Regions from separate parts of the Pantoea sp. Z09 genome, predicted to be linked through region 1. Evidence: predicted binding sites of a transcription regulator. Region 1 holds the regulator's gene; the other holds the start of a gene.
The links. Region 1 encodes ArgR, which controls arginine synthesis, uptake and breakdown. Its sites were predicted from a motif close to ANTGAATAAAAATACANT; they were not measured.
Positions count from the first base shown of each region.

Region 2: the regulator ArgR is predicted to act here: its motif matches at 980-997, upstream of argC (N-acetyl-gamma-glutamyl-phosphate reductase).

Region 1 is NZ_CP092373.1:399,303-402,762, reverse strand. Features, by position in the region: gene mdh (malate dehydrogenase) at 1-486, opposite strand, end outside; gene argR (transcriptional regulator ArgR) at 909-1,379, shown strand; gene yhcN (peroxide/acid stress response protein YhcN) at 1,852-2,115, shown strand; gene MC269_RS01935 (YdgH/BhsA/McbA-like domain containing protein) at 2,206-2,472, shown strand; gene yhcN (peroxide/acid stress response protein YhcN) at 2,570-2,833, shown strand; gene MC269_RS01925 (hypothetical protein) at 2,894-3,163, opposite strand; gene MC269_RS01920 (NAD-dependent succinate-semialdehyde dehydrogenase) at 3,214-3,460, opposite strand, start outside.
Region 2 is NZ_CP092373.1:67,790-71,249, forward strand. Features, by position in the region: gene argE (acetylornithine deacetylase) at 1-933, opposite strand, end outside; gene argC (N-acetyl-gamma-glutamyl-phosphate reductase) at 1,101-2,105, shown strand; gene argB (acetylglutamate kinase) at 2,121-2,897, shown strand; gene MC269_RS00315 (argininosuccinate synthase) at 2,921-3,460, shown strand, end outside.

The sequences.
Region 1 (3,460 bases):
TTTCAGCTCGGCAACAAAGGTATTGGCACGAATGATATCCAGCGTGGTGACGCCGAACAGACGATTCTTGTCATAGACGCCATGCTTTTTCAGCACCTCGGCGGCAATCGCCACGGTGGTGTTGACCGGATTGGTGATGACGCCGATAAGCGCTTTGGGCGCGGTTTGCGCCACCTGCTCGATAAGATTGCGCACAATCCCGGCGTTGACGTTAAACAGATCGGCGCGATCCATTCCCGGTTTGCGCGCCACGCCCGCCGAGATCAGGATCACTTCCGCGCCCTGCAGCGCAGGCGTCGCGTCTTCGCCGCTAAAGCCCTGGATCTTGACTGCCGTGGGAATATGGCTGAGATCGACCGCCACGCCAGGCGTCACCGGCGCGATATCATAGAGTGAGAGTTCGGAACCCGCAGGAAGCTGGGTTTTTAACAGAAGGGCGAGCGCCTGACCAATTCCGCCAGCGGCGCCAAGAACGGCAACTTTCATTCTGTACTCCTTATTAAGGTGGGGCAGAGTAGAGCCGAATTTCCATCTGTGTCCAGACCTGAATCAACTTCTCAGACGATGACAAACCCACTGTCTATTATGCGTGCAGCAGCACTTAATCTTATGGGTTGCTACTTTGTCAGCACAACGCGCCTGAATGACCGACAACGATGCCAATGGCAGATAGAGCACGGCCGCGATAGCTATCCATTGTGACACCTCAATTGTATAACAATTCTGCAACCTTCGCGTAGCCAGCCGCGCGCCGTTTTTGGTCTGTGCAGAAAACTTTGTTATCATTGGCGCCCGCACCGCGCGGCGCCTGCCTGTTTTACCAGCGAATTGCATAAAAATTCATTCATATGCATAATAATGTATCTGCCGTCGGCGGGCGTTCGGCATTTTTTCTCTACTGGTAGCTTATGCGAAACCCATCTAAACAAGACGAATTGATCAAAGCGTTTAAAGCCTTATTAAAACAAGAGAAATTTAGTTCTCAGGGCGAGATTGTGCAGGCGCTGCAGGATGAAGGCTTCGAGAATATCAACCAGTCAAAGGTTTCTCGTATGCTGACCAAGTTCGGTGCCGTCCGCACGCGCAACGCCAAAATGGAGATGGTTTACTGTCTGCCTGCAGAACTGGGCGTGCCGACCACCACCAGCCCGCTGAAAAACCTGGTGCTGGATATCGACTACAATGACGCGCTGGTGGTGATCCATACCAGCCCCGGCGCCGCGCAGCTGATCGCCCGCCTGCTCGATTCGCTGGGTAAAGCGGAAGGCATCCTCGGCACTATCGCCGGCGACGATACTATTTTTATCACCCCTGCCCGCGCCTTTACCGTGCGACAGCTGCATGACGCTATTCTGATGCTGTTCGAACAAGAGCTGTAAACCGCTCGCCGACCGGCAACGCCTTTGCCGGTCGCATTCTGCCCGGCCTGTTCCTTCTCTCCCTCTGCTTTTTCAACCCGTTAGCTTATGCGCTTTACCGCTTAGCGGCTGCGCTGCTTTGGTCATACCTTTTGGCCTGCTTAACCTTTCGCGCTATTTTACGCTGCTTTACACTACGCAATTAGCGACAATACCCAGATCTAAATCAATAACCAGCCACATTCACCGCAATGTTTCGCACAAAAAGATAAAGTGAAATATCCCCTTGTTTTTGCAAGTGTTTAACCGGAAAAGGTCGTTTTTTATCCATTTTTTATAACTATAAAGAATAAAAATGAAGCATAAGGATAAAGAATAACAACAAAACATTATTAGGCAGGTATTAATTTCACACGTTATTAGTTCTATACTTCTTTTCGTGATGCAAATCACACCAAACAAAAAGACAAAAACAGACGACGAGGAAATAAACATGAAAGTTAAAACTACTATCGCAACCCTGAGCATTCTATCTGCCCTGTCATTCGGTGCTTTTGCAGCAGAATCCATTAACGCTCAGCAGGCGCAAAATCTGCAGTCTATCGGCTCAGTAAGCGTAAGCGGCGTGGCGGGTTCTCCGATGCAAATTAAAGAAGAACTGAACGCAAAAGCAGAGCAGCAAGGCGCCAGCGCCTATCGCGTGATCGAGGCCTATAACAACGGCAACTACCACGCCACTGCCGAGCTTTATAAATAAGTTCGCACCAACCGATATCGTCCCGGCGACCTCTTTGAAGCGCTACTTGCGCATCGGGTTGCCTGACTTATGAATTCAGGAGAGTAGACCATGAAAACCAAATCACTTATCGCTATCGCCGCGCTGACTTCCGCCCTGTCCTTTGGCGCCAGCGCAGCCAGTTTGGTATCAAATCAGCAGGCTGAAACCCTGCAGCCGCTGAACCAGACCATCAGCATCAGCGGTCATGACGGCGACCAGACCAATATTCGTCAGGCGCTTTCTCAAAAAGCCGACGCGCAGGGCGCTAGCCACTATCGCATCATTGAGAACAACCAGGACGATACCTTCCACGTCACGGCTGAGCTGTATAAATAATTAACCGATTGGGCGCCCGTGCGACGCCTGAAAATATCGACGACCCGCATCGATTATCGCTAACCGCAGGTTGTTGATTGTAATGAGGAGACGAACAATGAAAATCAAAGCAACCATCGCAACCGTTAGCCTGCTTTCCGTAATCGCATTTGGCGCTCAGGCAGCGCAGCTGGTTACCGGCGATCAGGCGCAAAACATGCAACCTGCAGGTACAGTCACCATTAGTGGTACGGCGGGCGCGCCGATGGACTATCGCGCGCAGCTTTCTCAGAAAGCGGATGAGCAAGGCGCCAGCGCCTATAAAGTGATCGAAGCGCGCACCGGCGACAACTATCACTTCACGGCTGAACTCTACAAGTAATTCCTCGTCAACTACTGACGAACCCCTTGGCCCCGCTTGTCGGGGCCCTTTTTGCGGGGGTTACCTGATATTAAAGCGGAGCTGGCCCTCCAGCTCCTCTTCCGCTTCATCAAACAGCAGGATCAGCGCGCCGTAGCGCCGCTTTTGACCCTTCCCCAGATTGATAAATTCAACCTCCAGCGGCATCGGCAGCTCCTCGCCCAGGATCGCCTCCCATAACGCATCCAGATCGCAAATCCGGCCCGGTGCCAGATCGAAACGTTCGCTGAACTGGCGAAAAAAATGGGCCTGGTCAACGATCTCATTGAAGTCGAAACGCTCGCTTTTCATCCTCAGGGCTCCTGTTCTTCTTCACAGGACAGCAGAGTGCCGTCCGCGTGTTAATTCTCGCTCAGGCCGCCGATATGCAGCGCTTTGACTTCCAGATACTCCTCCAGACCGAGCACAGAGCCCTCGCGGCCCAGCCCTGACTCTTTCACGCCGCCAAACGGCGCCAGCTCGGTCGATACCGCGCACTCGTTGATGCCGATCATGCCGCTTTCCAGCGCGGCGGAGACGCGAAACACGCGCTGCAGGTTTTGCGTGTAGAAATAGGCCGCCAGCCCGAATTCCGTCTGGTTGGCGCGG
Region 2 (3,460 bases), 330 kb from region 1:
GTGATTCGCCGGACATTCATAGCCCGAAATCGGCGGATGCAGCTCGCCGACGGTGAGGCGTCCCGGCCAGCGCGCGCTGACCGGCGCCAGCGACTCATTGAGCAGTCCTTCCAGGTCGCTGAGCGTCAGCCCCGGCAGTGGACGGATATCCATGTGCAGCTCGCAGCAGGCGCAGATGCGGTTTGCCGCGTCGCCGCCGTGAATATGGCCGAAGTTCATGGTGGGATAGGGAATAGCGAAGCCGTCGTGGTGATAGCGCTCTTTCAGGGTGTTGCGCAGCTGCATCAGGTGGCCGATGGCGTCGTGCATCAGCTCGATGGCGTTGACGCCGCGCGCCGGATCGCTGGAGTGGCCCGACTGGCCCTGCACGCGAATGACGTGCGACAGATGACCTTTGTGCGCGCGCACCGGCTTCAGCGAGGTCGGCTCGCCGATAATGGCGCAGTCTGGGCGGATGCTCGCCGTTTCGGAGAAATACTTTGCGCCCGCCATGGTGGTCTCTTCATCGGCGGTGGCGAGAATATAGAGCGGTTTGCTGAGTTTGCTGACGTCGACGTCGCGCAGCGTGTCGAGAATAAAGGCGAAGAAGCCTTTCATGTCGGCGGTGCCCAAGCCGTAGAGCTTGTTGTCGTGCTCCGTCAGGGTAAAGGGATCGCGCGTCCAGCGCCCGTCGTCGAACGGCACAGTGTCGGTATGACCCGCCAGCAGCAGGCCGCCTGCACCCTCGCCGGTGCGCGCCAGCATATTGAATTTATGGCGCGTGCCCGGCACCGGCTGCACCTCGACGCTGAAGCCCAGGTCGCGAAACCAGCCCGCCAGTAAATTGATTAAAGTTTCATTACTCTGATCCAGCGCCGCGTCGGTCGCGCTGATGGTCGGAGTCGCGATCAGCTGGCGGTAGAGTTCGATAAAAGGCGGTAATTTTGTCTTCACTGTTGACGGTCCTTGAGTTAGGATGTATCAATATTCATGCATTAATAGTGAATAAAAATACATTAACGCCGATTGGGTGGGAAGCAAAAATCCCGGCAAACGGCATCGTGGGCAACGGGGCAAGGCCGCGACCCGGAACGTGTGACTGTAAAAAGGGTTACAGCCTGATGTTGAATACGCTGATCGTTGGTGCCAGTGGTTACGCTGGCGTAGAGCTCGCCACCTTCCTCAATCGTCATCCACATATGAACATAACCGCTTTGGCGGTTTCAGCGCAAAGCCCGGATGCCGGAAAACGTCTCTCCGATCTCCATCCGCAGCTGAAAGGCGTGGTGGATCTGCCGCTGCAGCCGCTGAGCAGCGCGGCCGAATGGGCGGACAAAGTGGATGTGGTGTTCCTCGCGACGGCGCACGAAGTCAGTCACGATCTCGCCCCGGAATTTCTCAAGGCGGGCTGTGTGGTGTTTGACCTCTCCGGCGCCTTCCGCGTCAACGACGGCGAATTTTTTCAGCGCTATTACGGTTTTACCCACCAGCACGGCGACTGGCTCGACAAAGCGGTTTACGGCCTGGCGGAGTGGAACCACGAGAAGATCAAAGAGGCGCAGCTGGTCGCGGTGCCGGGCTGCTATCCCACCGCGGCGCAGCTGGCGCTGAAGCCGTTGGTTAACGGCGATCTGCTTAACGCCGACCAGTGGCCGGTGATCAACGCCACCAGCGGCGTGAGCGGTGCGGGACGCAAGGCGAGCGTCAATACCAGCTTTTGCGAAGTGAGCCTGCAGCCTTACGGCCTGTTTAACCATCGCCATCACCCGGAGATCGTCGCGCATCTCGGCTTGCCGGTGATCTTCACCCCGCATCTCGGCAGCTTTCCGCGCGGCATTCTGGCGACCATCACCTGTCGCCTGAAGCCGGGCGTCAGCCACGCCGACGTGGCGGCGGCGTTCCACAACGCCTATCACGACAAGCCGCTGGTGCGTGTCTACGAACAGGGCGTGCCGGCGCTGAAAGCGGTGGTCGGCCAGCCGTTCTGCGATATCGGCTTCGCGCTAGAGGGCGAGCATCTTATCGTCGTCGCGGCGGAAGACAATTTGCTGAAAGGCGCCGCGTCGCAGGCGGTGCAGTGTATGAATATTCGTTTTGGCTTTCCTGAAACGCAGTCACTGATTTAACGGACGAGAACGGACATGACTACTCCATTAATTATCAAACTGGGCGGCGTGCTGCTCGATAGCGAAGAGGCGCTGGCCCGGCTGTTTGACGCGCTGGTGGCCTGGCGCAGCGCGCATCAGCGTCCGCTGATGATCGTTCACGGCGGCGGCTGCGTGGTTGACGAGCTGATGAAGAAGCTGGCGCTGCCGGTGAAGAAGAAAAACGGCCTGCGCGTTACGCCAGCCGATCAGATCGACATTATTACCGGCGCGCTGGCGGGCACCGCCAACAAAACCCTGCTCGCCTGGGCGAAAAAACATGGCATTAAAGCGGTCGGCCTGAGCCTGGGCGACGCGGATCTGGTTAAGGTGGCGCAGTTCGATGAAGAGCTGGGACACGTCGGCCACGCCGAGCCGGGCGATCCGGCGCTGCTTAATACGCTGCTGGCGGCAGGCTATATGCCGGTGGTCAGCTCTATCGGCATCACCGACGACGGCAAGCTGATGAACGTCAACGCCGACCAGGCGGCGACCGCGCTGGCGGCCACGCTGGGTGCCGATCTGGTGCTGCTCTCCGACGTAAGCGGCATCCTTGACGGCAAGGGCCAGCGCATCGCCGAGATGACCGCCGCCAAAGCAGAGCAGCTGATCGCGCAAGGCATCATTACCGATGGCATGATTGTAAAAGTGCACGCGGCGCTCGACGCGGCGCGCACGCTGGGCCGCCCGGTGGATATCGCCAGCTGGCGCCACGCGGAGCAACTGCCCGACCTGTTTAACGGCGTGTCGATCGGCACCCGGATCCTCGCTTAACGACTTAGATTTAGGATGACGACATGAGCACGCAAAACATCAAAAAAATCGTACTGGCTTACTCTGGCGGTCTGGACACCTCCGCCATTATTCCGTGGCTGAAAGAGAACTACGGCGGCTGTGAAGTGGTGGCGTTCGTGGCGGATATCGGCCAGGAGCGTAGCGATCTGGAAGGCGTGGAGAAGAAAGCGCTGCAGTCCGGCGCCTCTGAATGCCACGTAGTCGATCTGCGTGAAGAGTTTATCAGCGACTACGTTTACCCGGTGCTGCAGACCGGCGCGCTCTATGAAGGCACCTATCTGCTGGGCACCTCTATGGCGCGTCCGATTATCGCCAAAGCGCAGGTCGAACTGGCGCTGAAAGTGGGCGCGGACGCGCTGTGTCACGGCGCGACCGGCAAGGGCAACGACCAGGTGCGTTTCGAAACCACCTACACCGCGCTGGCGCCGCAGCTGAAAGTGGTGGCGCCGTGGCGCGAATGGAACCTGCGTTCGCGTGAAGCGCTGCTCGACTATCTGAAAGAGCGCAATATTCCCACCACCGCGTCGCTGGAAAAAATCTAC